One region of the Planotetraspora sp. GP83 genome, then DNA from elsewhere that is predicted to be linked to it. Evidence: predicted binding sites of a transcription regulator. Region 1 holds the regulator's gene; the other holds the start of a gene.
The links. The regulator LexA, encoded in region 1, represses DNA repair genes until DNA is damaged. The targets are predictions, from matches to a motif close to TCGAACANNTGTTCGA.
Positions count from the first base shown of each region.

Region 1 (4,788 bases):
ATCTCGCCGACACCAGGCCGCGCAGGTACATGCTCGACATGTTCCCCTACCCCTCGGGCGACCTTCACATGGGTCACGGCGAGGTCTTCGCCATCGGCGACGTCGTCGCGCGCTACTGGTTTCAGAAGGGCTACAACGTTCTGCACCCCATCGGGTGGGACTCCTTCGGCCTGCCCGCCGAGAACGCGGCGATCCGGCGCGACGCCCACCCGGCCGAGTGGACCTACGCCAACATCGAGACCCAGGCGAACTCGTTCAAGCGGTACGGCATCTCCTTCGACTGGTCTCGCCGCCTGCACACCAGCGACCCGGAGTACTACCACTGGAATCAGTGGCTGTTCATCCGCTTCTTCGAGCGGGGCCTGGCCTACCGCAAGGGCGGCCTGGTCAACTGGTGCCCCAACGACCAGACTGTGCTGGCCAACGAGCAGGTGGTCGCGGGCAGGTGCGAGCGGTGTGGCGCCGAGGTGGTCCGCCGCGAGCTGACCCAGTGGTACTTCAAGATCACTGACTATGCCGACCGGCTGCTAGACGACATGGCACAGCTGGAGGGCGGCTGGCCGGAGCGCATTCTGACCATGCAGCGCAACTGGATCGGCCGCTCCACGGGCGCGGACGTCCAGTTCCAGATCGAGGGCCGCGACGAGCCGGTCACCGTCTACACGACGCGCCCCGACACGCTGTACGGCGCGACCTTCTTCGTGGTGGCCGCCGACGCGCCGCTGGCCGAGGAGATCGTCGCTCCCGGGCGGCGCGAGGCCCTGGCCGCCTACAAGGCCGAGGTCGCCAAGCTCTCCGACATCGAGCGCCTGTCGACCGAGAAGGAGAAGACCGGCGTCTTCCTGGGCACCTACGCCATCAATCCGGTCAACGGCGAGCGCATCCCGGTCTGGGCCGCCGACTACGTGCTGTCGGACTACGGCCACGGCGCCATCATGGCGGTGCCGGCCCACGACCAGCGCGACCTCGACTTCGCCCTGAAGTTCGGCCTGCCCGTGCAGGTCGTTGTGCACACCGGGCTGGCCGACCCGGGGGAGACGGGCGTCGCCACGCCGGGCGAGGGCACCCTGGTCAACTCCGGCCCGCTCGACGGGCTGTCCAAGGACGAGGCGATCCAGCGGATCATCGAGGTCCTGGCCGAGCGCCGCACCGGCAAGGCGGCCGTCAACTTCCGGCTGCGCGACTGGCTGCTGTCGCGTCAGCGGTTCTGGGGCACCCCGATCCCGATCATCCACTGCCCCGACTGCGGCGAGGTCCCGGTCCCGGACGACCAACTGCCCGTCACGCTGCCCGACCTGCGCGGCGCCGACCTCAAGCCCAAGGGCGTCTCGCCGCTGGCCGGCGCCACCGACTGGGTCAACGTGGAGTGCCCCAAGTGCTCCGGCCCCGCCCAGCGGGACACCGACACGATGGACACCTTCGTCGACTCCTCGTGGTACTACCTGCGGTATGTCGACCCCCACTACACCGGCGGGCCGTTCGACGTCGAGAAGGTGCGCCTGTGGGGCCCGATCGACCAGTACATCGGCGGGCAGGAGCACGCGGTGCTCCACCTGCTGTACACCCGGTTCTTCACCAAGGTCCTGCACGACATGGGCATGGTGGACTTCAGCGAGCCCTTCCTGCGGCTGCTGAACCAGGGGCAGGTCATCAACCAGGGCAAGGCCATGTCCAAGTCGCTGGGCAACGGCGTGGACCTGGGCCAGCAGATCGACGCGTTCGGCGTGGACGCCGTCAGGCTCACGATGCTGTTCGCCGGGCCGCCCGAGGACGACATCGACTGGGCCGACGTCTCGGCTGCCGCGTCGCAGAAGTTCCTGGCCCGCGCGTTCCGGGTGATGACGGAAGCCGGCGCGGCCTCGGCCCCAAGTGTGGACTTCTCCACCGGTGACCTGGCGCTGCGCAAGGTCACCCATCGGGCGATCGACGAGGTCACCAGGCTCATCGAGAGCTACCACTTCAACGTCGCGGTGGCCCGCATGATGCAGCTGACCTCGGCCGCCCGTAAGGCGATCGACTCGGGGCCCGGCGCCGCCGATCCGGCCGTCCGAGAGGCCGCTGAGGCGCTGGCGGTCATGCTGTCGCTGATCACGCCGTACGTGGCGGAGGAGGGCTGGGAGCGGCTCGGCCACGGGCCGTCGGTCGCCAGGGCCGGATGGCCGGTCGCGGAGCCCGCGCTGCTGGTGCGGGAGTCGGTCACGGCGGTCGTTCAGGTGGCCGGCAAGGTCCGTGACCGCTTGGAGGTCTCGCCGGACATCTCGGACGCCGACCTGCAGGCGCTGGCCCTGGCCTCGGACAAGGTCCAGCCGTACCTGGACGGGGCGCCCCGCAACGTGATCGTCCGCGCCCCGAAGCTGGTCAACATCGTGCCGTGATGCTTGGCACGGGGTAAGCCGGCATCAGCAAGCTGGCACAGTGCTCCGCGGTGACGCCATGATGACGTGGTGCCGCCGCGGAGCGGTGCAGGGCTACAGCTTGCGCAGGACCGCGGTGACCTTGCCCAGGACGGTGGCCTCGTCGCCGGGGATCGGCTCGTAGCTCGGGTTGTGCGGCACCAGCCACACGTGCCCGTCCTTGCGCTTGAACGTCTTGACCGTGGCCTCGCCGTCGATCATGGCGGCCACGATGTCGCCGTTGTCCGCGACCGGCTGCTGCCGGACGACGACCCAGTCGCCGTCGGCGATCGCCGCCTCGATCATCGAATCGCCGGTCACCTGGAGCAGGAACAGCGTGCCCTCGCCGACGAGCTGCTTCGGCAGGGCGAACACGTCCTCGATGCTCTGCTCGGCCAGGATCGGGCCACCGGCGGCGATGCGGCCCACAAGCGGAACGTAGGCCGCCGTGGGGCGGTTGAAGCCGCTGTCCTCCTCCGCGGCGTCCGGATCCACCCACAGCACCGGCTCGCCCGGCAACCGGACCTCCAGGGCCCTCGGCCGGTGCGGGTCGCGGCGCAGGTAGCCCTTGCGCTGGAGCGCGGTGAGCTGATGCGACACGCTGGAGGTGCTGGTCAACTGGACCGCCTCCCCGATCTCCCGCATCGACGGCGGGTAGCCGCGCTGCTGGACCGAGTCGCGGATCACCTCAAGGATCTTGCGCTGCCTCGGGGTGAGACCAAGCGAGTCCCGCCTGCGCACGGCGAGGTCGCCGACGCTCTGATCTTGCGCACTTCGGTCACTCACGATGCCACCTCTCAATCCGTGTTCCTCAAGTCGCACAGAGCGACCGTACCGCGATTCAAGATCATTATCAAACAATTGTTCGATTGTCCTCGAAATCGTCGGCGTCGTGGTGTACAACATCGTACGGGAGTTCGATCGACATCGTGTTCGATTTTCCGATCTTCTTCGTGACTGTGTCCGCGCAGCTCAGGAAACAGTTCCGGGAGGTAGTCATGCGACCGGTCCCCAGTCCCGTCCCCAAACGTCCCGACCCCCCGCTGCGCCTCACCCGGCGCGGCAAGATCGTGCTGGTCACCGTGGTCACGGCCCTCGCGCTCGGCGTGCTCTGGCTGGGCACCCACGCCGCCGTGACCGCCTCCAGTGGCCCCGCCTCGCCCGCCCGGAGCGGCCTGCCGTACGTCACCGTCCAGCGGGGTGACACGCTCTGGAAGATCGCCGACGCCGTCAGTGAGGGGGACGACCCCGCCCCGTTTGTCCGGCAGATCATGAACCTCAACGGCTTATCCGACTCGCTCATCCAGCCCGGCACCCGGCTCTATCTCCCGAGCGGGATGCCCGGCTAGTCTCTCGCGCCCGGAACCCTCCGGCCTGAGGGTGGCCTCCCACTCCGCCGCGACACGCTGGCTGAACAGCGACTTCGGGTGCGAGGGGCGCTTCGACTTGCGTTCATGGACGGGCACTTCTACGGTTGGACCACAACATCTAGTAGTCACATCGATGTAAGTTCACCACAGCTTGTGGTTGCGGTGTGCGTTCATGGGAGGCGATGGCATGCACTGTCCGTTCTGTCGCCACCCGGACACGCGGGTCGTGGACAGCCGATCGACCGAAGACGGGGCGGCCATCCGCCGTCGGCGCACGTGCCCCGAGTGCGGGCGCAGGTTCACCACCCAGGAGACCGTCCTGCTCATGGTGAGCAAACGCAGCGGGGTCACCGAGCCCTTCTCGCGCGACAAGGTCATCGCCGGGGTACGGCGGGCCTGCCAGGGACGCCCGGTCAGCGAGGATTCGCTGGCGCAGCTCGGGCAGCGTGTAGAGGAGAGCATCCGGGGCACGGGAGCGGCCGAGATCGCCTCGCACGAGGTGGGGCTCGCCATCCTCGGCCCGCTGCGCGATCTCGACGAGGTCGCCTATCTCCGGTTCGCATCGGTCTACCGCGGGTTCGAGACGCTGGCCGACTTCGAGGCGGAGATCGAGCAGCTCAGGGTGGCTCGAACCGCGCCGAGCGAGCAGTAGGACGCCCCCTGCGCCGGGGACCGGCCGGCGCGACGATGTGGTTATGAAGACACGTGGTCCGACACCAGGGGCTCCAGCGGCCCTAGGAGGGGGAAGTCATGACGGAAGTGAACGGCACCGTGACGGGGTCGGGGGGCGCGGTGGCCGGAGGCCGTAAGCGCGCGCGCAAGGGTCTCAAGATGAAGCGCATCTTCACGACCGCCGGAGTGCACCCGTACGACGAGGTCCGCTGGGAGCGTCGCGACGTCGTGATGACGAACTGGCGCGACGGCTCGGTGAACTTCGAGCAGCACGGCGTGGAGTTCCCCGAGTTCTGGTCGGTCAACGCGGCCAACATCGTGACGACCAAATACTTCCGCGGGGCCGTCGGCAC
Region 1 is NZ_JBGCBZ010000032.1:66,475-71,262, forward strand. Features, by position in the region: gene leuS (leucine--tRNA ligase) at 1-2,375, shown strand, start outside; gene lexA (transcriptional repressor LexA) at 2,469-3,182, opposite strand; gene ABH927_RS31395 (LysM peptidoglycan-binding domain-containing protein) at 3,392-3,742, shown strand; gene nrdR (transcriptional regulator NrdR) at 3,951-4,415, shown strand; gene ABH927_RS31405 (vitamin B12-dependent ribonucleotide reductase) at 4,514-4,788, shown strand, end outside.

Region 2 (4,788 bases), on a different contig from region 1:
TGTGTCGTCGATGATCAGATTGACGCCCGTCGTGGACTCGAAGGCCCGGATGTTGCGACCCTCCCGGCCGATGATGCGGCCCTTCATCTCGTCGCCCGGCAGGTGCAGCACGCTGACCACGGATTCGGCGGTCTGCTCCGTCGCGACCCGCTGGACGGCCAGCGTCACGATCTTGCAGGCCCGCTTCTCGCCCTCCTTGCGCGCCTCGCTCTCGATCTCCCGGACGATCAGCGCGGCCTCGCGCTTGGCCTGGTTCTCGATCTCCTTGACCAACTCGCCCTTGGCCTGGTCGGCGGTGAGCGCGGCGACCCGCTCCAGGATCTCCCTGCGCCGCTCCGCCACCTGGTCGAGCTCCTCGCGGCGGTCGGCCAGCTCGGTCTCGGTCTCGGCGAGCTTCCTGGCCCGCTCGGACTGCCGCCTGGCCTCCTCATCGAGCCGCTGCTCACGCTCGGCCAGCCGGTTCTCCCGGCGCTCGAGGTCGGAGCGGAGCTCCTTGAGCTCGTTCTTGAAGATGCGCGACTCCTCCTCGACCTCCTTGCGCATCGCGGCGGCGCTCTCCACCAGGGACTCGGACTTCTTGACCGCGTCCAGCTCGGCCTTGGCGCGGATCTCCTCCGCCTCCTGCCTCGCCTGCTCCATGATCTCGGCCTTGACCTCGGCCAACTGCTCCGTAGACGGCCCGGCCGGCGTGACGACGCCCGAGGTGCGGCGCATGACGATGGCGAGTGCGGCCGTCGCCACGAGAGCCAGCAGCACCACCGCAACCGCCAGAACGATCACGATCGGTTCCATGCGCGCCCGCCCCTCTCGCCTCGCGACTATCCGCAAGCAAGGGGTCACACACGCAGCACAGCAGGGCCCGGTGGCGTCACCAGGACAAATATCGTCGCGCGATAGCCGGGCACCCGGCATCTCGTCCGTCGTCGTTCACCGTTATGGCAATCCGCGCTGCGCGGAGTAACTCCTCACTGCGGTCGAGATTAAGCGTCGGAGAGGTAACGAGCAAGCAAAGACGGACTGCCAAGCGACATTTGGCCTGGCATCCTTGCTCATTCGAACTCTTCGGGTAGGTCCTCCGCCTCCACGCCCTCGGCTTCCAGCGCCTCCCTGACCACGCGGAACGCCAGGCCGGGCGAGTATCCCTTCCGGGCGAGCATCCCGACCAGCCGGCGGGTCCGCGCCTTCGGATCCATGCCGCGCGTGGCGGCCAGTTTCCGGGCCACCAGCGTGCGGGCGGTCTCGACCTCCTGATCCGGATCGAGCTGCTCCACCGCGTCCTTGACGGTCTCCTCGTCGACCCCGCGATGTCGCAACTCCTGGGCGAGGGCCCGGCGCGCGAGCCCCCGTCCGTGATGCCGGGAGCTCACCCACGCCGCCGCGAACGCCTCGTCGTCGATGAGCCCGACCTCGGAGAACCGTTCCAGTACGGCTTCCGCCGCCTCCTCGGGCACCTCCCGCTTACGCAGTGCCTCGGCCAACTGGGCCCGCGTCCGCGGGGCCATCGTCAGCAGCCGCAGGCAGATCGCTCTCGCCACCGCCTGCGGATCGGCATCCGGCCCCGGGCTCGCGAGGGAGCCCTCCTCCGGCCCTTCAGGCGACCATCCTGACCGCTTGCCCCGCCCGCGGCTTCGGCTCCCTTCAGAGCTTTCGCGCCGCCGCCGGCCCTTGGCGCGCGACGCCCTCTCGCCCGATCCCTCACTGGCCCGCTCTCCGCCGACTCCGCCCGCGCCACCGGGAAGGCCGTCAGGGCGGCCGCCCTCGCGACGCCGGATCTGCTCACGGAGATCGTCGAGCGCAGCGGAAGGTTCTCGCGCTTTCCGGGAGTCAGGGAGATCCCAGGGGCCGGAGGTCCAGTCCCCCGGCCCGATCTCATCGGACGGGCCCGGGGTGTCGTCGCGCCTCATGGCTGGGATCAGACGTCACCCGGCTTGGGCGCGGCGGCCTTCGCGCCACGCCCGGACGCGGGAGCGGCCGGGGCGGCGGGAGCAGCGGCGGCCGCCTCTGCCGGGGTGTCCAGGCGTGGCCCGACCCCGAGCTTCTCCTTGATCTTCTTCTCGATCTCGTTGGCGATGTCGGGGTTGTTCTTCAGGAAGTTGCGGGCGTTCTCCTTGCCCTGCCCCAACTGCTCGCCCTCGTAGGTGTACCAGGCGCCGGCCTTGCGCACGAACCCGTGCTCGACGCCCATGTCGATGAGGCCGCCCTCGCGGGAGATGCCGAAGCCGTACAGGATGTCGAAGTCGGCCTGCCGGAAGGGCGGGGCCATCTTGTTCTTGACGACCTTCACCCGCGTCCGGTTGCCGACGGGCTCGGTGCCGTCCTTGAGCGTCTCGATCCTCCGGACGTCCAGCCGCACCGACGCGTAGAACTTCAGCGCCTTACCACCCGTGGTGGTTTCGGGCGAGCCGAACATTACACCTATTTTTTCCCTCAATTGGTTGATAAAGATAGCAGTTGTTCGGGTTTGGTTCAGGGCGCCGGCGACCTTGCGGAGAGCCTGGGACATGAGGCGGGCCTGGAGGCCGACGTGGCTGTCGCCCATCTCGCCCTCGATCTCGGCCTTCGGCACCAGCGCCGCCACCGAGTCGATGACGATGACGTCCACCGCGCCGGAGCGGATCAGCATGTCGGCGATTTCGAGGGCCTGCTCACCGGTGTCCGGCTGGGAGACGAGCAGCGCGTCCACGTCGACGCCGAGCTTCTTCGCGTACTCCGGGTCGAGGGCGTGCTCGGCGTCGATGAACGCGGCGATCCCGCCGCCCTTCTGCGCGTTGGCCACGGCGTGCAGCGCCACGGTCGTCTTACCCGAGGACTCCGGACCGTAGACCTCCACGATCCGGCCGCGGGGGAAGCCGCCGATGCCGAGGGCGACGTCGAGAGCGATCGCGCCGGTCGGGATGACCTCGATCGGGGCACGCGCGTCGTCGCCGAGACGCATGACGGAGCCCTTGCCGAACTGCCGCTCGATTTGCGCGAGGGCGGTCTCAAGGGCCTTCTCGCGGTCGTTGATTGCCATTGGGTGCCCCCTGGAAGGGTTGTCGTCTGCTCGGTCACCGGAAAGCTACGGGGTGCCACCGACATTTTCTTGAGCTTCCCGCATTCGCGCCTCAGAAGCTCGCCGCAGTCTGCCGCACCCCGGCGGCGACCCCTTCAATATAGCCGAACGGCTGTTCGATCACCTACCGAACACGCCATCACCCGGGACCCCAACTCCGCCGTTACATTCCCGGGCATTACCTCCCCGTGGTTGTTTGCCTACTGACCTGCGGCGACCCTTAGAGGAAAGCCGGATCTCCTCCCCAAGGCGGCCATGTGACGAGCACCAGCGCGTACGGTCCGCAGCGCCGTACCTTCCTGGAGGCGCTCGCGGGGCAACTCCCCGACCACGGCCTCGTCGGCCGGCTGCTCGGCGGGGACGACCCCATGCTGTGGGTCTGGCATCCCCGGACCGGCAAGCAGACGATCGTCTTCGCCTCGCCCGCGAAGGACGGCTGGCTCTTCCTGTGGTCGCCGGACGGCCAGGAGAACGCCGAGGATCCCGGCCTCGCGGCCGAAACCATCAAGAAGCTCCTCTCCGGCACCGGCTGATGCGCCCGATGAGCGAGCCTCTCGCCGTTGACGAGGCGGCGGGCAACGCGCTGGTGGCGTTCCATCGCGTCTTGGAGGATGTCCGTCTCGACGACGCCCCGCTGCCGTCGTCCTTGGTCGCCCTCTGGTGCGGTGACCGGCTCCTGCTCGTGTTCGACCGGTTCCGCGGGCAGTGGGAGCTGCCCGGCGGCAGGATCGATCCCGGGGAGACACCGCGCGAGGCGGCCGTGCGCGAGTTGCGCGAGGAGACCGGTCACGAGGTGACCGACTCCGGCTTGGCCTTCGCCGGGTATGCCGAGTTCCTTCTCGGCGGGCGCGCCGAGTACAGCGCCATCTACACCGCCCAGGCCGCGCCGCGGGACGGGTTCATCCCGAACGACGAGATCGCCGACCTCACGTGGTGGGACGGCCGCGAATCGCTGCCCGGCAAGGTCCAGATCATCGACGTAACCCTTGGCCGCCTTGCCGCACGACTTCTGTCAGCTTGACGCGGGCGCCGGTGCGGAGGACGGCCCTCTGGTAGATCCGGGCCCCGACCAGCAGCATGACGACCACGGCCACCACCATGAGGGCCGCCGACAGGGCGACCTCCCCGACCGGCACCTCGGCCGCCGCCGTACGCACCGGCATGACCATCGAGGAGAACGGCGGCACCAGCGACAGGATGCGGGCGACCGTGCCCGTGGGCTGGACGGCGGCGAGATACGCCACCAGGTAGGTGAGAGTCATCAGCATCGTCATCGGCGTCAGCACGGTGTTGAGCTCCTCCTGGCGGGAGACCAGCGAGCCGAACGCGGCGGCGAGCGCGGAGAAGAAGGCGTAGCCGAGCACGAACCACAAAACCGCGCCGATCACGATGCCGGCCATGTCCGGCGGGAGATCGGCGGCGAGCCCGGTGGCGGCGGACGCGCCCAGGCCGGCGCCGATGACGACCCCAAGGTTGATCAAGCCCAGCGCGCCCAGGCCGACGATCTTCCCGCCGAGCAGCTCCCACGGCCGTACCGAGGTGAGAAGGATCTCCACGATCCGGTTGCCCTTCTCCTCGACGACGCCCATCGCGACGTACATGGCCGAATAGATGAGCAGGAAGAACAGCACCAGCACCAGCAGTGTCGCGATGCCGGTGCGCACGCCGTTGCCGGTCCCCATGGACTCCACGCGCAGCGGCGTGATCTCGAGGCCGGCCGCCTTGATCCGAGCCTC
Region 2 is NZ_JBGCBZ010000004.1:246,787-251,574, forward strand. Features, by position in the region: gene rny (ribonuclease Y) at 1-792, opposite strand, end outside; gene recX (recombination regulator RecX) at 1,050-1,904, opposite strand; gene recA (recombinase RecA) at 1,913-3,013, opposite strand; gene ABH927_RS07870 (hypothetical protein) at 3,310-3,585, shown strand; gene ABH927_RS07875 (NUDIX hydrolase) at 3,594-4,073, shown strand; gene ABH927_RS07880 (ABC transporter permease) at 4,024-4,788, opposite strand, start outside.
Region 2: the regulator LexA is predicted to act here: its motif matches at 3,157-3,172, upstream of recA (recombinase RecA).